3 regions of the Kistimonas ophiarachnellae genome follow, and region 1 is predicted to be linked to each of the others. Evidence: predicted binding sites of a transcription regulator. Region 1 holds the regulator's gene; each other region holds the start of a gene.
What was found. Region 1 encodes PhoB, which activates phosphate uptake and scavenging genes when phosphate is short. Its sites were predicted from a motif close to TGTCATANNNNTGTCANA; they were not measured.
Positions count from the first base shown of each region.

Region 1 (7,094 bases):
CAGCATCCTGCCCAGCAACGTCTGGCCTTTGAAGAACTGCTGGCCCACCACCTCAGCCTGCAGAAAATACGTTACCGTATTCGGCGACAAGAAGGTCACCCCATGCCTCCACGGCATAAGTTGACGACACAATTCCTCGAACAGTTGCCGTTCAAACCAACGGGAGCCCAGCAGCGCGTTGCAAAAGAGATTGATGAAGACCTCGGTCAGTCGGCACCGATGCTTCGCCTCGTGCAGGGCGATGTTGGCTCAGGCAAAACGGTTGTCGCGGCATTGGCCGCTTTACAGGCTGTCGAAAATGATTTCCAGGCTGCCTTGATGGCGCCTACCGAAATCCTGGCGGAACAGCATTACACGAATTTCAGCCAATGGCTGAGGCCACTTGGTATCACCGTTGCGTGGCTGACCGGAAAAACCAAAGGCAAAAAACGTGAACAACAACTGGAGCTGATCCGCACCGGTGAAGCGGCTGTCATTATCGGTACCCATGCCCTGTTCCAGGAAGACGTCATCTTTAACCGACTTGGGCTGGCCATTATTGATGAACAACATCGCTTTGGTGTGCATCAGCGACTGGCGCTGAAAGAAAAAGGTCACGGCGCCACGCCTCATCAATTGATTATGACGGCAACCCCCATTCCGCGCACGCTGGCCATGAGCGTCTACTCAGATCTGGACTGCTCTGTCATTGATGAGCTTCCCCCCGGACGAACCCCGGTCAACACCATTGTGATCAGCGATGACCGTCGTGACCAGATTATTGAGCGGGTTCGCAGTGCCTGCCTTGAAGGTCGTCAGGCCTACTGGGTCTGCACATTGATTGAAGAGTCCGAAGCACTGCAATGCCAGGCCGCTGAAGTCACGGCGGAGCAATTACGGGAATTGTTGCCTGAACTGTCCATCGGGTTAATCCATGGTCGTATGAAAGCGGCTGAAAAGGCCGAGGTCATGGAGGCGTTCAAGGAAGGCCACCTGCACCTTCTGGTGGCTACGACAGTGATTGAGGTCGGCGTAGATGTCCCCAACGCCAGCTTGATGATCATAGAAAATCCGGAACGCCTGGGTCTTGCTCAACTCCATCAGCTGCGCGGTCGGGTCGGACGAGGGAAAATCGCCAGCCATTGCGTCCTGATGTATCACGGCCCGCTGTCGCAACAGGGGAAAGAACGTCTGCAGGTAATGCGCGATTCCACAGACGGCTTTGTCATTGCTGAAAAGGACCTGGAATTACGCGGCCCCGGCGAAGTACTCGGCACCCGCCAGACCGGCATGATTGATTTCCGGGTTGCTGACCTGCAACGTGATGAGCAACTGCTCGACACCGTTAAACAAGCCGCCAGCCTGTTAATGACCGAACATCCGGACAACATAGAACCACTGATCCGTCGCTGGTTACCCCAGGGTGATCGTTACGCCGAAGCGTGACGCCTACGGAACTTAACCGTCAGAGAAGTTGTCAAATACCCAGTTTTTCAGTTCAGGTATTGAAAATGGACTTTGAAGTATTGGGCTCAGCCGCTGCGAATCTCTATTCCCGTGCCTCATCAACTATATGCTACTAAAACATTGTTATGTCATTGCCGCCCCCCATCGTCAGTCGACGATGGAGGCGTAAAACCCTCGGTTTTCACCGCAGCAGACAACAAACCATCAAGCGGCTTTTTTAGATTCTGCGCTTTTTGATTTTTTCTTTTTCCCGGGTTTCAGGTACTTGGTCAGCGACTGGAACCACATGACCAACGCAGGATTACCCTGGATAACGATATCCCGATCCTGAATGCCCTGCATAAAGGCGACCTGCGCATTCTTGGCCGTCAGCGCTTTCAGCCCTTTCTCAGCAGACGTGAAATTAATACCAAACGCCGGAGAATCCACGGCGCCACTGCGTGCGCGGACACGCTCATCCTTCACAATGTAATGGCGGGCAACGCCATCATCACTGGTAATCTGGAATACCAGGTCTTTGTCTTCCAGCTTTTTCCGGAAATCCGGGTTAGTGCGGCTGGCGCGTGCCATCAACAAGCCCAGCGCCCAAAGCAGCAAGCGAAATTTCATTCTAAGACTCCCCCGTGGGTGTTTCCTGATTCAGCCGAGGCATTCTAGCGGGTGACAACGAGATGTACAGTGGCAGGGATAGTATGAGGGTCAATATTAAGGGTCAGTAACAAGACGACATACTGGCCGGCTGATGGCCGGCCAGATAACCGGTATCAGTCGTTTACTGCTTCCTTGAGCGCCTTGCCGGGCTTGAAGCCAACGGTGGTGCTGGCCTTGATCTGGATCGGTTCGCCAGTCTGGGGGTTTTTACCCATGCGCGCACCACGCTCACGGGATTCGAAAGAACCAAAGCCGATCAGGTTCACTGATTCCTTACGCTCAAGCGCCTTGGTGATTTCATCAAGGAGAATGTTCAGTGCGTCAGTGGCTTTGTCTTTGGTGAGATCGGCACGATCAGCGATAGCATCAACAAGGTCTGGTTTGCGCATAGTTTTCCCTCTCGACTCCTTGGAGTATTTTTTTCTTCTTTTGGGTTTTCCATACCGGGCCAGTTCCTGTACCCGGAGAGAAAGCGGTCTTACACCGTGTGTTGTGGTGCAGAACTCAACCTTAAAACAGTCCACTACTGCAGGGCAATACCCTGAAGCCCTCTATTCTCCGGAAAAACTGTCAAATTATCGAAACATTGGCAGAAAAAGCACAACAGATAGTTTGTCGGTCAAACCCAAAACTCGATATATGGGATTTTGACTTTTTCTTTACGAAACCCGCATCATCTCAAAATCCTGCTTGCCGGTACCACAATCCGGGCACAGCCAGTCCTCTGGTACATCTTCCCAGCGTGTGCCCGGCGCGATGCCATCTTCCGGCCATCCTTCTGCCTCATCATAAATAAATCCACAGACGACACACTGCCACTTGCGCCACCCCTCCTGTGGCGTGCTGCCAGCCTGCAAGCTTGATGACATAACAAACCACCCACGTATCAGTGCATTACGGACCACGGGCAAAGGCCGGTAATGACAACGCGACCGCACCTAACAGGAGACCCGTTAAACATTCCGTTTTCATGATAATACTCATCAGGCTGGGCGGTATAACAGGGAAAATCCCCGTTGCCAGGCAGGCCTTACAGAGGATGGAAACAGCTGACAACGAAGTACTGCAAGATAAACGACATTTGCCAGAAGAAGATGGCACATAATCGTCATATGGCAAGTCGATCGATTAAGAAACAGTTAACGCTAGATAGCCGTTATCAACAACATTCCCGCCTCGCAGCAGGAAAACGACAGGAGAACGTACTGCCCTTACCCGGCTTGCTGCTGACATCCAGTACCGCATTGTGGCGCAACAACACATGCTTGACGATGGCCAGCCCCAGGCCCGTCCCACCGGTTTGTGAATGACGCCCCTTGTCCACCCGGTAAAACCGTTCCGTCAACCTGGGCAGGTGCTGTGGATCAATACCGATGCCGTTGTCCTTCACCTGCAGCGTGGCGCCATAACTGTTCTCCAGCCAGCGAACCTTGATATCGCCGCCTTCTGGCGTGTATTTCACCGCGTTGTAAACCAGGTTGGAAAAGGCGCTGCGTAACTCATCCCGGTTTCCGGTCAAACAGGCATTGTCAGGACAATCCAGCTTCACCTGGTGCTTTCCATGACTGTATGCCATTGCATCATGCACAACCGTGTCCAGCAGTTCATGAATATTGACGGAACTCTGGTCTAACTGATTATCAGAGGTTTCAAGCCTGGACAGGGTCAGCAGATCACTGATGATATTCTGCATCCGCTCGGCCTGAGTCAGCATCTGTGTCAGAGCACGCTTCCAGACAGGCGGTGCCTTATCCGGCATCAATTCCAGTCCGTCCTGCATGGTTTCCAGGTAACCGGTAATGACCGTCAGTGGCGTACGCAATTCATGGGACACATTGGCGACGAAATCTTTCCGCATCACCTCAAGCTGATGCAGGCGGGTGATATTCCGCACGACAACCAGTCGGTTATTCGTCCCGTAAAGCGTAATGGAATATTGCAGCCGAATGTTCTCAATAACCGGAGAAGGTAACTCCAACGGTTCGTTATAGGATTTTTGTTCGAAGTAACGAATAAACCGGGGATCACGAATGAGGTTGGTAATGTGTTGTCCCTGATCGTCGGGAGAACGGAAACCCAGTAATTGTTCCGCGGCCGGGTTCCACCATTCAATGCAGCCATGGCTGTTCACCATGACAATCGCATCACTGAGCGCACCGGTGGACGCCTGCACCCGATCAATCACCGCCTGCAACCGGCGTCGGGATTTCTGCTGCCGACGCTGAAGACGGTAGATATTATCGAAGATTGCGCCCCAAAGGCCTTGGCTGGTAGGGGGTTCCTGCTCCGAGAATTCACTGGCTTCCAGCCAGCGACCCAGGCGAAACATCTGGATCAAAGTCCAGACCAGGTAGCCGGAAACACCGAGCAATAAACATAAAGTAATCTGGTCGGTGACCAGCCCCAGCAACAGGCAGGCACCCAGCAATAGCACCAGCCGCCGGATAACAGCAGACTGCCAGTTACGATTCACGTTGGATCAACCCTTTACGATGACAACTCCTGCAGGTCATCCCCAGTCAGGATGCAGGAATTCGACTTATGATTCAGACGATCAGGCCCGTGTGGAAAACCGGTACCCGGTACCCCTGACAGTCTGCACCAGACGCTCATACTCACTGCCCAGCGCCTTACGCAACCGGCGGATATGAACGTCAACCGTGCGTTCTTCCACGTAGACATTACCGCCCCAGACATGATCAAGCAACTGGCCCCGGGTATAGGCCCGTTCCTGGTGGGTCATGAAGAACTGGAGCAGGCGATATTCGGTCGGCCCCATGTCGGAGGGTGCGCCATCAATGGTGACCCGGTGACTGACAGGATCCATCGTCACCCCTTCCACCACAATCGGATCATTCTGTTCAGCGGTTCCGGCGCGGCGCAGCACCGCTTTCAGGCGTGCCACCAGTTCGCGGGGAGAAAAGGGTTTGGTGATGTAATCATCCGCCGTCTCCAGCCCCTGGATTTTGTTGTCTTCCTCGCACTTCGCGGTCAGCATGATGACCGGAATATCAGCGGTCAGTTCATCCCGCTTCAGGCGACGGGCAAATTCAATGCCGCTGCCACCAGGCAGCATCCAGTCCAGCAGGATCAGGTCAGGCCGCTGATCGACAATAATGCCGTGGGCCTCGGTGCAGTTTTCCGCTTCCAGACAGTGGTAGCCAGCCATCTCGAGCGCCACCATAATCATTTCGCGAATGGGCGCTTCATCGTCCACGATCAGAATATTATTGCCTGTCATTACCCTGTCCCGTCTCCCTGTTTCCGGCTCCAAACCACCCGTTATTTAGTAGGGATTACACCGACTGAATGTTACAGACAAATGACAGCCAGCTGAAAACGTAGAAACCAGTTCAAACGAGGCACTATTACCCACTGATCAGATAGTTACCGAAAATACCGGCAAAGATGGTCATACCCACCCAGTGGTTATTCAGGAATGCCTTGAAACAGCCGTCCCGATCACGGGTACGCGTCAGACGGTACTGATAAACAAACAACCCGGCAGCGCCTACAAGACCAAGATAATAGAACCAACCCAGTGACAGTTTCGCCCCGACAAAGAGTAGTCCCACCAGTGCAAGTATCTGCAGTACCGCATTAATCCGCGTATCCAGCTCACCAAAAAGGATGGCCGTTGATTTAATGCCGATACGCAGATCATCATCCCGATCCACCATGGCGTACTGGGTATCGTAAGCCACCGTCCAGAGGAGATTGGCCGTAAAAAGCAACCAGGTAATCACTGTCAGCTCACCGGTCTGGGCCGCCCACGCCATCGGGATCGACCACCCGAAAGCAGCGCCCAAAACGACCTGGGGAAGGTGCGTATGCCGCTTCATAAAGGGATAGATGACGGCCAGCGCCAGCGCGGCGAATGACAGACCAATCGTCAGCGGATTGGTCATCAGAACCAGAATAAAGGAAACAAACACCAGTCCGGCGAACAGGGTAAGGACTTCTTTCCCGGTTATTTTTCCGGTAACGATCGGCCGCATGCAGGTACGCTTCACGTGCCCGTCAAAACGTCGATCGGCATAATCATTGATAACACAGCCGGCACTGCGCATGAGCACAACACCTGCAACAAAAATCGCCAGCACTCCCGGATTCGGCACACCTTCTGCCGACAGCCAGAGCGACCAAAGTGTCGGCCACAGCAACAGTAACGTGCCTATGGGCTTATCCAGGCGCATGAGCCGGAAAAAGTCATCGAGGCGAGGAAAATAGCGGGTGAGCGTCGCCTTCATAGGTCCCCTGAATTCGTGCATTATTTCCGCCGCAGTCTAAAAGTCCTCACGGCGGGCTGCAACCGTTTAGGGATCGGGCAGGAAAAACTCGCTAACCAGCAACGGTTTATCTGACAGATAAAAAACTGAACGTCGCCCCCAGGCGAGCTGATCAGAATACTCATAAGACAGGCAAGGATTAAAGATCCGGGCAGCCAGTGACGAGACTTCGATTTCACCCCGCTTGAGATTGGGGTCTGCAAACAAGACCTCACCGAGCGGACGCTCTTTCAACTGGAGCAGGCAGCGGTTACGACCCTGCAACGAAGTGACCGGCAGAATACTGCGGGCAAACACCTTGGGCTGGCCATTACAGATCAGCAGCACTTCACGGATGCTGGCCCGGGTACGGTCCTGGAGATCCAGGGCCAGACGCTCTGCAGGCTTCGGAATCCCCCAGTCATGCCGAAGCACCTCAACAGCGAAAGTGCCGGGAAATTCCTGCTGGAGTTTCAGGGTCAGCGACCCCCTGTGCAGCAGCCAGGGACGCCATTCCTCCGGCGTGGTCAATGCCTGCGCCGGACGCCAGTCCTGGCCTGAGATACAACATGAAGACATGGTATTTATCATTCCCAGTGTTAGCGCGGAGCATGCGCTATCACCCCGGATCATGCAAGCCAGAAAGAGGCTGGGAACAAGTACAGGCCACCGGCCCCAATCAAAGTGAACCCCCTTCATTTCTTGTGGTCTTATGTTCATAGCTGGCTG
Region 1 is NZ_BAAJPA010000023.1:2,730-9,823, reverse strand. Features, by position in the region: gene recG (ATP-dependent DNA helicase RecG) at 1-1,425, shown strand, start outside; gene AC27K1_RS20360 (helicase) at 1,651-2,055, opposite strand; gene AC27K1_RS20355 (HU family DNA-binding protein) at 2,211-2,621, opposite strand; gene AC27K1_RS20350 (rubredoxin) at 2,757-2,954, opposite strand; gene phoR (phosphate regulon sensor histidine kinase PhoR) at 3,257-4,570, opposite strand; gene phoB (phosphate regulon transcriptional regulator PhoB) at 4,652-5,338, opposite strand; gene ubiA (4-hydroxybenzoate octaprenyltransferase) at 5,466-6,347, opposite strand; gene AC27K1_RS20330 (chorismate--pyruvate lyase family protein) at 6,414-6,944, opposite strand.

Region 2 (7,094 bases), on a different contig from region 1:
CCGTAATCAGAAAAAGCAGTTCAGCCGACTGGAAGCGGTTAAGGCCTTTCATCTACAGGTTGATAGTCAGAAAAAGGCGGACGACGTTTATTCACAATTGATGGATGGTTTGACGTTTCAAGAGGCCGTGGAACTCTATTCTGTAGCGAATGACCATGGTGAGAAGGAGCCAGGAAGTCTGGGCTGGATAGCGAGGACTGAAAAGGCGCCAAACTGGCTGGAATCCATGGCATTTATGCAGAAAACAGGCATCCCTTCCCGCCCCGTTAAACGTCCGGCAACCGCAGTGGAACCGGCGATCTGGGAAATCCTTCTGGTAACTGAACAGAAGAAAGGCTATTACCCGGAAGACAGTGAAACGGTTCGATACCTGGCGTCGCGGCAGATTGCGCTTGAGAAAGCCAGGACGCAATTTGCAGAATTGAAGGAGCGGTTACGTAAGGAAGTGCCCGTGCGGATCAATCCTGACTATATCGGGGTATTTTGATGGCAATTAACAAACGATGGGCTGTGGTTCTGTTAGGAAGTGTCGCGACGGTAGCTTCCGTTTTATGGGTTTTCAGTGATGATCAGGCAACCCTTGTACGGGGAAAAGCGCCCGTTGCTGAGGAAGAAACTGCCAGTGCCTTGAAGAAAAGCAATCAACGCACAGCGTCGTCAGAATCAGTTCGTGTTGTTGAAAACGTTGGAGTACCGGTACCTGATGATCAGGAAATTGCCAGTGATAGCGCGTCGTTCGGGTTTGATGCTGAGGCCCTCCATTCATTCAGTCACTCATTGACGCATGGGGATAACCGGGCGCCATCGGTCGCAGAGTATCAGCCAAGAGTCTTGCCATCCGCGAATGAGCTGAGTGATCCGGAACGGTATCAACGTTATGAAGCCCGTCAGGAAGAGCAATTGAAACTGGCATTTGTCATTGCAGCAGAAGATAAAATCAAAACGATGGAAACAGCCATTGAGCGGGCTAAAGCAGAAGGTATGGATAAAGAACAGTTGGAAGAAGGTATTCGTAAACTGGAAGGTATTCGAGCCATGAAACAACAGCTTGAACAAGAAATGGGAATCGTAGAAAACGGTAATAACCCATCCTCCTGATCGGATGGGTTATTACCTTTAGATCACATTCCTGTTTACAGTGATGTGTCAGCTTATTTTTCGTGTACGACGATTTGTGTCTATTGCCACAAACACGAAATTACCTTCCGTAACTTTATGCTCTTCATCGGCCACGGGATTGCGTGTCCAGGCCTCAACCTGTACCTGGATGGAGCTGCGGCCTGTGGAAGATACAATGGTGTAGAAACTCACCACATCCCCGACTTCAATAGGGCGCATGAAAACCAGTTTGTCGATGGCCACCGTTGCCACCCTGCCGTGTGCAACCTGTCGGGCGCTCATCTCGGCCGCGAGATCCATCTGTGAGACAACCCAGCCGCCGAAAATATCATTATCCGGATTGGTGTCCCTTGGCATGGCCTGAACCCGGAGAGTCAGTTCCCCCTCCGGGTGGGGCAGGTGATCGGTTTTTAGTGTTTCCATACCTTTCTCCCTATTGGTAAACCTGTGATGGCAGCCATGTGATGATGCCCGGCCAGATAGCCATCAACGCCAGCAACAGCAGCTGGATCACGATAAATGGCGCCACCCCTTTATAGATATCGGTGGTGGCGACACTGCCCGGCGCAACACCCCGCAGGTAGAACAGGGCAAACCCGAACGGTGGCGTCAGGAACGAGGTCTGCAGGTTCACTGCAATCATGATGCCGAGCCAGATGGGATCCAGCCCCATGGCCAGCAATACCGGGCCGACGATAGGAACGACAACAAAGGTGATCTCAATAAAATCGAGGATGAAACCCAGCGCGAAGATGACGAGCATGACGATCAGGGTCGCGGTGAAGACGCCGCCCGGCATGCTCTCAAACAGTTCCTGGATCATTTCGTCGCCGCCGAAGCCGCGGAATACCAGCGAGAACACGGATGCACCGATCAGGATCAGGAAGACCATGCAGGTGACTTCGGTGGTGGAACGAACTACTTCGCCCGTCCGAGCCAGCGAGAGTTGTCCTTTAGCAAGCGCCAGCAATGTTGCACCCAATGCGCCAACAGCGGATGCTTCGGTGGGGGTTGCGATGCCCGCCATGATGGAGCCCAGTACGGCAAAGATCAGCAACAGCGGTGGTGCAAGGCTAAGCAGCAGTGATTTGTTGGAATCGTCATCATGGACCGGTTCGGCGACGGCAGGAGAACTTTCCGGTTTCAACCAGGCCATTACAACCAGCCAGGTAATGTAGAGTCCGACCAGAATTAATCCGGGAATCATGGCACCGACAAACAGGTCGCCAACAGAAACAGTCTTGGGCGAGAAGATACCCATGTCCAGCTGGGCCTGCTGGTAAGCTGTGGACATGACATCACCCAGCAGAACCAGCGCGATGGAGGGCGGGATAATCTGTCCCAGCGTGCCGGTGGCGCAGATGGTACCTGTGGCCAGTTTCGGGTCGTAACCCCGCTTCAGCATGGTCGGTAGGGAAAGCAGTCCCATCGTCACGACGGTGGCGCCGCAGATCCCGGTGCTGGCCGCCAGAAGCATGCCGACCAGTGTGACAGAGATGCCCAGCCCGCCACGTACCCGACCAAACAGGCGGGCCATGCCTTCCAGCAAATCTTCGGCGACACGGGATTTTTCCAGCATCACGCCCATCAGAACGAACAAAGGCACTGCCATCAGGGTTTGATTCGTCATGATACCGAACAGGCGGTTGGGCAGTGCGTGCAGGAAAGCAACATCAAATACGCCGGTTGCCGTGCCAAAGACGGCGAATGCCAATGCGGTTCCACCCAGGGAGAAGGCGACAGGATAACCGGCCAGCAATACCAGGCAGACCATCAGGAACATCAGCAGGGGAATCCATTCGCTCATGCGGCCTCCCGGGGTAGATTTTCAGCGTCTGCAGGCGGGGCATCATGACCGGTGAGAATCAGCAGGTTACGCAGTGTTTCCGCAACACCCTGAAGCATCAGCGTGGCCGTCAGAACAAGAATCAGGCTTTTCATCAGGTAGAGAGCCGGCAGTCCACCGGCTTCCTGTGAAGTTTCCCGTATCGCCCAGGACTGGCTGACATATTCCCAGCTCATCACGCCGATCAATACGCAGACCGGAAGCAACAGAAACAGGCTACCCAGGGCATTGACCAGCGCCTGACGGCGTGGCGAGAAGCGTCTGTAAAAAATATCAACCCGGACATGACCGTTATGCTTGAGCGTCCAGGCGCAGGCAGACAGGAAAATTATGGTGTGAATCCAGGTGGCGGATTCCTGCAGGGCTATCGAACCCTGGTTAAACAGGTAACGCAGCAGGACAACCGTACAGACAACCAGCATCAGCAGCAGGTTAAGCCAGGCAACGGTGCGGCCGGTTTTCTCGGTAAAGTGATCGATTCCCTTTACCAGACTGCGGGTCAGGCGCACGCAGGTGTTCATGTAGCCCCCTGTTCTTATTGTTATCGGAGGATTATACCGAAACCCGCACGCCAGAGGCACCCGTTTGCGTGTCATGATTCTGTAATAACCCGTACATATATTCGTCATGTAACCACCGGATACTGATACGCGAAGGCCACGAGTACCCATAGCGGTTGAAAAGAACACGAAACACAGGAGAAAAGAATAATGAAACTGAAGAGTCTTGCGACAGCCCTGGCGTTGACCGCCGGTGTTGCCCTGACCGCCCAGGCTGCACCGAAGGTTGACAGCAACCTGCCAACCTACAGCAAGTCCAGCGGTGTATCCGGTAACCTTTCCAGCGTCGGTTCCGACACCCTGGCGAACCTGATGACCCTCTGGGCGGAAGGCTTCAAGCGTGAATACCCCAACGTTAATATCCAGATCCAGGCTGCAGGTTCTTCCACTGCACCGCCTGCTCTGACCGAAGGCACTTCCAACCTGGGCCCCATGAGCCGGAAGATGAAGGACAAGGAACTGGAAGCTTTTGAGAAGAAGCACGGTTACAAGCCGGTTGCTATCCCGGTTGCTATCGATGCCCTGGCGGTCTTCGTCAACAAGGATAACCCGATCCAGGGACTGACCATGTCCCAGGTGGACGCCATCTTCTCCTCAACCCGCAAGTGTGGCAACGATGCTGCCATTAAGGACTGGGGGGACACCGGACTCAATGGTTCCTGGGGAAGCCGTGATATCCAGCTGTATGGCCGTAACTCGGTTTCCGGTACTTATGGCTACTTCAAGAAAAAAGCACTCTGTAAAGGTGACTTCAAGAACAATGTCAATGAACAGCCTGGTTCTGCTTCTGTTGTTCAGTCCATCAGTGCGTCTGTGAACGGCATCGGTTATTCCGGTATCGGTTACAAAACCTCCAGCGTCCGTACCGTACCGCTGGCGAAGAAGCCGGGCCAGCCTTTCGTTGATGCAACCGCTGACAATGCTGTTACCGGTGCATATCCGCTGTCACGTTTCCTCTATGTTTATATCAACAAGCAGCCTAACAAGCCGCTGACTCCGCTGGAGCGTGAGTTTGTGAAGATGGTGTTGTCTCAGCAGGGACAGGAAGTGGTTGTGAAAGATGGTTACATCCCGCTGCCAGGCAAGGTTGTGCAGAAGACGCTGAAGCAACTGGATATCCTTTAATAACCAGACGCTGTGGCAGTCAATGATTAAGGTAACGGGTTCGTTGCCTTGACCCGGATGCCTCAACCACTAATGTGAATGTGGTTGAGGCGTTACTGTGTGAGCACACCGGAAACGCTCCAGTTGTTCTGCCCGCTAACACAGTTGTCAGGCAGTTTTCACTATCCAGACGGTATATTCCCTGTTCTATTAGCCAATTTCTGGTTTATCACTATGCTTCCACCAGGAGCTGCAGGGAGCGGCTTCCCATATTATCCTCCCGCCGATTTGCCGGGCACTACTCAAGAACTTTCAGATGCCACGACACAGACGGGTTTGGACAGGGTTGAGGAGCCGGAATATCCAGAGCCCGAAACACCGGAAGTGACAGGTTTACCTGGCGATGTATTGACAGAAAAAGAAAGAAACGCCCTGACCGCTTTGAAAACAGCAGTGGGGCATTTTATCCATGAAAATCAAAACTACATCATCCATGGCGGCATTGCTCTGGCGTTGCAATTACAGCATCAACAGTTGACAGAAAAAGAAATCGTGACGCTACAAAGAGAGGAAAATATTCCTGTAAATTTTTGGCTGTCTCTGGATGAACATCGACAAAAGGACATTGACCTTGTTTGCCCAGTTGGCGCGCCGGATATTGATAATCTGATCAGTCGATTGAGTCATTCACTCTCGCTCGCTCATATGAAAGGCCACTGTGAAATAGTGCGAGGTGGGACACGTTCTGAGCACATAGTTGTCTGGGATCCCAGGAAAAATAACGCACGCGGAAAATATGATTATATTCCTACGTGCTGTGTTACGAGTATCTTTATTTTAAGGCGTGATCCTAAAAAAAGTAAACTGTTAACCATCGATATTACTCATCCGCTCAAAGAAGAACCTGCAGAAATCTTGATATACAACAGGCCTTGTCGAAAAGAAACAGAGCTCATTAATGTCAAATTTGGAGAGTTTAGATTTGATGCAAAAGTTAACACTGTTAGGCAGTGGGTTCGAGATCAGCTGGGGGCTTTAAATAATACGATTGAAGTTGAGCAAGGGGAAGATAATAAGTTTTTTAATCGGCTTAATTTAATGGTGAAGTTGGCATCCACGGGAATAGTAAAAGAGGGGCGATGTAATATTGTAAAAGAAATTTTATTAGGCTTGGCGAAGCCTGTATATCCAATAAAGCTGGATAAGTATGATAAACAAACCCAAACCCTGCCGCCTATACCGAAAATAATAATAACAAGAGAGAGTCAGACCATTACGATACCAAAAATAATCATTACCAGTGAGTCTCAGACAGCTTCACCCATGACCATTTCAAAAGAAACGTCTATGGAACAAATAGCAGTGGGAGAGAAAGAGTGTCAGGCAGGGTGTCCATCTGTTCTCCAAAAGAACAAGGAAACTTTACGAAGACCATCAAAGTCCCATAGAAGCATTCAGGTAGAGCCGCTCACCCTGCATCAAAGGGTTCAAGCTGACCTGATAGGAGTAGAGGGTCATGACAAGACTGCCAAACTACTTTGTGCAATGGTTGATAAAGACACTCAAACGCAAATCCCGGAACAATTGCAAAAACAGCCAGAGCCGTCAGTTAGACCCAAGGAAACTGTTAGGAAAAAAAGCAGAAAAGCCACAATAAAACAGATGGGTGAAATAAAACAAGAGGAAGAAAATAAAAAGCAAGAAATTGAAGTTATGAAGTGTTATCTATCTAAAATTATAGAGGAAAAGGAAGGAATAGTATTACGCAAGGCAAAGAGGGAGGAAGTAATTTATAAAGTGGTAAAGTTGTGTAGAGTTAATGAATTGTTGGAGTGCTACGACGTCATCATAAATACTTGTTCTATTAAAGGATATATTGGTATTTATGGTAGGAATGAGTTTAAATCTCTATTCATAGATTTCCCTAGACGCCTTATTGGAAAATTTGATGCTATAGATAAGGTTGTCAAAAATCTTGATGATCTGCAGTATATTGAAACAATGGCCATATGTCACGTGGCAAAAATTCATGTGTCAGATTGGGTAAGAGTTGTGGAAGCTAACTTAAAATGTATGGGGGGAGAATATTCTGATCTGTTGGAAGTGCAATGGGTAAATGCCGAATTCAGTCATTTTCGATATATTTGTGAGGCTGTATATTGGATAAATAGATATTGTAGCAGTGAATATTCTACAGTTGCCGTATTAAAAATGCTAAGTCTTAGCTTGAAGAAACAGGATGAAAAGTTTATAAAAAATTATCCAAAGATTAGGCAGCTCGTTGAAGAATTTCCTTTTGCATTAGAGTATTTAGAAAAAGCATTTAAGGTCTTCAGGCAGGAGGAGTTTTCGACTTTTTATTTTCTTGATCTTAAGTTGAAAATAAGTAATGAGGTGTATAGAAGCAAGCATCAAGAGCAAGGTACGTCACAAGATGTAGACGAGGTAATAAAATATATTAATCA
Region 2 is NZ_BAAJPA010000004.1:216,485-223,578, forward strand. Features, by position in the region: gene AC27K1_RS06585 (peptidylprolyl isomerase) at 1-487, shown strand, start outside; gene AC27K1_RS06590 (hypothetical protein) at 487-1,098, shown strand; gene AC27K1_RS06595 (acyl-CoA thioesterase) at 1,147-1,542, opposite strand; gene AC27K1_RS06600 (TRAP transporter large permease) at 1,553-2,926, opposite strand; gene AC27K1_RS06605 (TRAP transporter small permease subunit) at 2,923-3,486, opposite strand; gene AC27K1_RS06610 (PstS family phosphate ABC transporter substrate-binding protein) at 3,676-4,650, shown strand; gene AC27K1_RS06615 (hypothetical protein) at 4,750-7,094, shown strand, end outside.
Region 2: the regulator PhoB is predicted to act here: its motif matches at 3,556-3,573, upstream of AC27K1_RS06610 (PstS family phosphate ABC transporter substrate-binding protein).

Region 3 (7,094 bases), on a different contig from region 1:
CTGCAGCTGCTAACGAAACTTCTCAGGCTGCACCTTCGAAAAGAGCCAAAGCTTGCAAAATCCTAGGCGCTATTTTGTTCAATGCAGTGCCTCAAGGCATCATAATAGCAGTTAAACCATTTCTGGAAGATCCAGATAAATTTGATGATGCTGGTACTCATGCAGGGGTATTAATTGGCACATCTTTATTGACCATACTATACATAAATAAAAACAAGATTGCTGATTGTATCTGTAGAACTGAACAAACACCTTCAAGATTAGCTGATACAGAAACAAGAGAAACAGAAGCAGCTCCAAAAGCAGCTCCACTCGCAAAAGCAGAATCACTATCAGAAGAAGAATCACCACTAATAAAAGAAACTGAACTATAAAAACTACGCCGGTCTTTTTAGTTGATATTTGTAAATAAATGTCAGCGGAAATACCGGCTTTTTAATCCATGAGCAAATATTAAGATCCGATAAAAATCACGAACCTGCAACTGTAGTAATTCACGTGATACACCCATTGCAATTTCTAACTGCAGTTATAACTGCCCACGATCTGGAACATAGACTATAAAGGCGACCAGATTGACTTTGAACAGGCAGGCCTGTGGCCTGATTCACGTAGTTCGATTCGCTCGCGAGCAGACGTTCTACCGGCAGAGAGTGTCGGCGTCCTTCGGAAACCGACCTATGAAGGAAACCTGCAAATTTCTGCAAGCAATGCAGCACAGGCAACCGAGGATTAAACCGTAGCTGGAAAAGCGATGGGTATTATATGGCTACGGTCATGTTTTTATGAAATGGGTATCTTTATCCCATTGTGTTATCGGCATTGTGACGGGAACACACCAGATACATCACGATAATCATCTGGCGTTATGGCAGACCTTGAGCATTCATCGAAGCGGAATGTCACGTACATCAAGGGTTTCAGCAAATTGTGCGAATAGCTGGCACCGCCGCCATCAGCATAGGGAATCTGAACCGCGCATTTTCCCACGACAATGCATGTATGCTGACGAAGCCGGTCATTTTTTATGGTCGACACAACGTCCGGTAATGTTACCATCCCCGGTTCACAAGAGAGCGATGGTGTAACCCTGTTACACCCAAAGAGATAAGGCCTCGGAGTAACAATGTCGGTATATACCCTGCTGGAACAACAGGATATTGAGGTTTTTCTTGCCGGTTATGACCAGGGAGAGCTGGTCGATTTCCGGGGAATTGAGGCAGGGGTCGAAAACTCCAACTACTTCGTAAATACACAGGTTGCCGGAGAACCCGATGTCCGGCAGTTTGTGCTGACGCTATTCGAATATCAGCCCCGGGAGCAACTACCGTTTTTCATTGATTTCATGACACTGCTGGCCGACAACGGCCTGCCGGTTCCCGCCCCCGTCCGCAACAGACAAGATGAAGCCCTGCTGACACTGAAAGGTAAACCCTGCCTGCTACAACCGCGAATGCCCGGGGAGCATCTGGAAAAGCAGGACATCACCGCCCCGAAATGTTTCACCATCGGCCGCTACCTGGCGAGTATTCACCGGATGGGGCAAGCAGCCGCCATATCCCAGGAAAACCTGCGCGGTATGCCCTGGATACAGGCGCAGGTGGATCGGCTGAAGCCATTACTTTCCGAGGCTGAGTGCGAATACCTGACCGGGCAGTGGCAGGAAATTTCGAAAGCATTGAAGCAGTTCGGCAACCTGCCTGAAGGCCTCATTCATGGGGATCTGTTCTTCGATAACGTGTTGTTTGATAACAGCGGAGTCAGCGGCATTATCGACTTTTTCCAGTCCTGCCGTGACTGGCTGATCTACGATGTCTCCGTCGCTGTGAACGACTGGTGCCTGAATGACGACCTGACGCTGAATGCTGAAAAGACCGAAGCCTTCCTGGATGGCTACCAGTCTGTACGACTGTTTACGCCGGAAGAAAAACAGGCCTGGCCGGTCATTCAGCGTTTATCCTGCCTGCGGTTCTGGTTATCCCGACTGGTGACGTTTGTGCACCCGGAAGACCATCATGACAGTTACCAGAATGACGCCGCGGTAAGAAACTTTCTTGATCCGGAAAAGTTCCGGGCAATGCTCGCATTACGAGCAGACAAGGCGCAGCCCATCTCTGACTAAGCATTACGTGTGCGGCAAATATGAATGTCCGCCAATTCCCTGTGGCGGACAGATCACACCTCTTACTGTGCAGTGACTGCAGTCTTTGTCAGAAGGCCAATATCAGTGTGATGCAGCATTTTCCCGAAAGGCTCTGCAGCACCTTCAGGGCCGAAGGCAATGACCGGCACCGGAGTGCTGGTATGGGTACCGGTGCCCCAGATCACGTTCTGGTCCTGTGCAACCGCACGGCCAAGCAGGTCGTGACGAATCTCTTCGCCGTAGACATAGAAGGCCCTGAAATCACGAACTTTCGGGAATTTATCCGTATCCAGGTACTTGTGGCCCGCCACCCGGAAAGGGTTGTTTTCGCTGGCCAGAATATCCCTGGCCTGCTCAACCGTGATCTTGAACTCGCTGTTGGCATTAACGATGTTCACCAGATCTTCAGCGGTTTTATCGGTCCTGGAAAACGCTGAGAACATATTCGGGTAGCTCATCTTCTGGTCGTACAGACGATCCAGAATTTCAAAGTTGCCGAAGTTGAAATTTGGTTTATAAGCCTGCTCTGCAAAGGCTTCACCATTCAGCGACTCCGGCGCAGGAATGTTGGCGCGCGTGTAGGAGAAACCAAATCCACCGGTTTCATGGTCTGCCGTGATGACAACCAGCGTATCGTTACGGTCTTTAACCCAGTCGTAGACATAGCCGATCGCTTCATCAAACTTCAGCATTTCATGGAGCATGGTGCCGGCATCGTTATCGTGACCCGCCCAGTCAATACGACCGCCTTCGATCATCAGGAAAAAGCCATCAGGATCCCGGGACAAGATATCCAGCGCTTTCGCTGTCATTTCCTTCAGGGTGGGTTCCGTGCGACCGGGGTCATTCCTGTGGTGCGTATGCTCGATGCCATCGGCCATACCGGAATACGCAAACAGACCCAGGAGTTTACCGTTGTCAGCCGCTTCGAATTCACTGCGCGTCAGGGCGACCTGGTAGCCGGCATGTTCTGCATCGAGCAACAGATTTTTGTCGTCTTTACGCTTGGATTTGATCCTGACTGTACCGTCAGTACGCTCGGTCAGTTGCTGATATAAATCCCCCCTGTCGTTGACGCGCTTCGGAATCCAGTGGCGAAGTCCGCCGGAAAGCATGACATCCACCCCGGTTGCCAGCATATCTTCAGCAATCTGGTTTTCCAGGGAACGGTGGGGGCGATGGGCTGCAAAGGAAGCCGGTGTTGCATGGGTCAAACGGGTATCTGACACCAGTCCGGTGGCTTTGCCCGCTTTTTTGGCGCTTTCCAGTACCGTTTCCGCGGGATTGCCCAGGGCATCAAGCCCTACCGATTCAGAGGGAGAGGGCTCACCCGTTGCCAGCTGGGAGGCGGAACTGGCCGAGTCCACCACGATATTGTACGCAGGATTATGTTGCGACATGCCAACGACACCGGCATTCATAAACCTTGCCATACCCGTGGGTTCGCCCTTGTAGATTGAGCCTGGCGCATTCGTGGCATATTCCTGTAACAGGCCCACTTGTTGTGGCCCCATGCCGTCACCAATCATCATGATGACATTCTTGACTTCTGGCTTGGCGGCAGCGACCTGCTGATCGGTTGACTGGCATCCCGCCATAAGGACGGCGGAGGATAACACGCCGAAAATAATGGAACGTTTGAATGGTGTTTTCATGAGCAGTCTTTAGTTGTTTTATGATGTGTGGCTGATCGTAAAGTCCGTTTATGAACACTCGCGGTCAGTTTGATGACTGTTCCATGACAAAACACCGATGCTGCGCACACGCGTTTTTATCACAGAAAAAACCAAGGCTGTCGGAGCCATCTGCTCGTCCATTGTTGTATTCACGCTTCAGAAAGACGTCGTCTTTCATGCGTCATTGAGCAGATAGCGGGCAATGCTAACACGACATTCCGCCTGCACTTCAAGTGCGGTGCCAATTATCAAAACGACCGCAACGTTCGAGACGAGCACAGCAATTACCTTGCCATGCGGCTGGTCACATGGGTAGCAGCCAACCACTAGCACACTGTTTCGCCAGTAATGACCAGAATCGTTCAGCACCAGCATGCAGCCTGACATCATTGCGGTACAACACCACATCCACGGCAATACACCATTCTTCTCCGCCTAATGGTTGAAGTTGTCCAGAACGTAACTCGTCCGTGATCGCATAATCCGGCAGCCAGGCAATGCCTTTGCCGCGCAACGCCATCACCTTCAGCAAATCCGTCAATGACGATTCCATGACCGAGCGGAACTGCAGGCTATCCGCACTTTTTTTCAGCAGGGTATTCACCCGACGCCCCATATGTGAGCCCGGACTGTAACGCAGCAATGGCAATGGCTGTCCTGCTTCCAGTTGGAACAGGGATTTTCCATCCGGATCACTGGCACACACCGGGCGCATCCACGTCTTGCCCAGCGGCAAACTGGCAAAGGGCGGCTGCATCAGGGCATCGATATCAAACCCCAGCAGGAAATCACAACGTCCCTGTTGCAGGGCTTCCACGGCCAGATCCATATCAATGCTTTCAACCCGGCTGCGTGTAGCAACATCAAATTTGCCCATATGTTCGAGCAGGTTGGGTAACTGGGAAAGGGACAGGGAATGGGAAGCGGCAAAATCAATGGGCTGGCTGCCGGGTTCATCCAGGCCATGAATCTGGTTGAGGCCTTCTTCCATCTGGCGGAGCAGGTTGCGGGCCGTGGTCCGGAACAACCGTCCCTGTGGCGTCAGGCTGACCGGGGTCGTTCCACGGTCTATGAGCTCTATACCGGTCGCCTGTTCCAGTGACCGGATACGGCGTCCGAACGCAGGCTGCGTCACATTGCGCTGGGCCGCCGCACGGGAAAAGTTCCGCAGGTCAGCCAGCGCCAGGAAATCCTCAAGCCATTTCGTTTCGAGATTCATGCCGTCACTCAATATACGCCCGAATGGGGAAAGATTGGGTGTGGCAGAGTATTCCAGACTCTCCTCAGGCCGCCAATGCGGGACTATCGTAATACCAATGTACGCAGGCATCTGCCAGTAGCGCCGTCGCATCCAGGCAGAACTCCGGTTGTTCCATCGTCAGGCGGGCCAGCCCGACCGGGATTTCCGTACAACCCAGGATCACCGCTTCAGCCCCCTGATCTTTTAAATCGGCGAAAATAGCTTCCATCATTGCCGTACCTTCCGCCATTCTGCCAGCCTTGATGGCATAGATCGCCGCCATCATACGTTCCTGCGCCAGGGCATCAGGTAATAACGTCTGACCACCCATCGCCTCGATCCGGGACTGATACAAACCCGCAGCGACAGTCGCAGACGTTGCCATGACGCCAATCCGAGTCAGGTTCCGCAGCTGAATCTCTGCCATGACACAATCCAGAATACTGATCATGGCAACCCGGGTTTCAGCCTGCAGGCGCTCAAACCAGAAATGGGCGGTATTACAGGGAATCACAACACAGGTTGCGCCGCTATCCTCCAGCCGGTGCAGGCCATCGAGCATAGCGGGGAAGGGGTCTTCACTCCCTTTCAGAATACAGGCGCTCCGATCCGGGATCTGCGGCACATTATGAACCAGCATGGGAATATGCTCCTGGTCAGATCCCACGCCACAGCGCAGTACCACTTTTTGCATGAAATCGATGGTTGCCAGAGGCCCCATGCCTCCCAGAATACCGAGCATTGTCCTGTTCTCCCGCCAAGGCACACGCAGCCGGGTCAGTGATTGGCCTGCGCCGTGAGTGTTTGACGTTATGATTCCCTGCCCGGCTGCCCGTGTGAAATGCCCAAAAAGAAAGACCAATGCCGGAACGGCAATCAGATCGTGACCAGAAGTGATAACAGACAAAAAAAAAACCTGCCTTATCGGCAGGTTTGTGGTGACAGGAGTGCCTTGAGCGTTCCAGCGCTCAGCTTACCCCTAATGATCATGCCCATGATCGTGATCATCATGCTTTTTCATGCGCTTCTTATGGCTACCTGCACGCTCATGGTTATGACCATCATGGTCTCCGGCCTTGGCGCGGCGTTTTGCCTTGATTTTTTCGCGCTGCTCCGGGGTCAGGCTTTTCCACCAGGCCCGACGCTGCTCCGGCGTCATGCTCTTCAGTTGTTCTTTGGTGACACGCTGGCCACTGTTGTGGTCTGCTTCCTGTGCCATTGTTTCAGAACCAAACAGCATAAAAACTGCCAGAACCATTGCAAACGACAACCCCTTGCCCATCATGATGACACTCCCTGTCCGTTCGTCTTTTTTATGATAGTTGCAAACACACCGGTTAAATCGCTTAATCCAGGCTAATGCAGCGTGTCTGCTCTTTCACCAGAGGCGGGGGCAACGGCATAGCATTCCCCTTGTTTTCCGCCAGTTTCTGCCCGGCCATACGGTTTGCCGCCAGAAAGCGGGCTTGTTGTTCATCATCTGCTTCAACAACCAGTACTTCACAGCAGTATTCCTGCCAGACACTATCTGATTCGTTAACCGGTTCAATACGATATTTTGGCATGTGAAAATCCTTTTTTTGCTTTCGTTATTCTCAATGACTGCAATCGATCTTATCCAGCGATCAATGTATACACTCTATCATTAACCTTCTGATATTTAAGCCAATTTTACAACTCAATCTAAAATAAAGCTTTTTAATAAACAGTGAACTTTCGTCAACAAAACGCATCAAAATATTATGATCAAAGTTTAAAACGAATGAAGCAGCGGACATAACATGGAAGTTGAAGTTGTCTCACCATCAAATCCAAACCATATAAGCACTGGTTCATCAAGTAGCCAGCCTTCAAGCTTTAATGGCCATAATGTAAGCCAGACAACTGAAACCGAACCCAAGGTTGCCCGGTCATGCCTGGAAAAAACGGTTAAATGCGTTATAAGATCTTTATTTGATTTCATCATTACCGTTTTCAATATCACTTTTACCATTCTAATTTCTGCCCCACTGATCGTCGCCGGTGGTATTTATGG
Region 3 is NZ_BAAJPA010000003.1:83,540-90,633, forward strand. Features, by position in the region: gene AC27K1_RS04405 (hypothetical protein) at 1-374, shown strand, start outside; gene AC27K1_RS04410 (homoserine kinase) at 1,127-2,122, shown strand; gene AC27K1_RS04415 (alkaline phosphatase) at 2,185-3,798, opposite strand; gene AC27K1_RS04420 (LysR substrate-binding domain-containing protein) at 4,124-5,149, opposite strand; gene cuyB (cysteate racemase) at 5,103-5,801, opposite strand; gene AC27K1_RS04430 (hypothetical protein) at 6,039-6,344, opposite strand; gene AC27K1_RS04435 (hypothetical protein) at 6,406-6,624, opposite strand; gene AC27K1_RS04440 (hypothetical protein) at 6,841-7,094, shown strand, end outside.
Region 3: the regulator PhoB is predicted to act here: its motif matches at 3,870-3,887, upstream of AC27K1_RS04415 (alkaline phosphatase).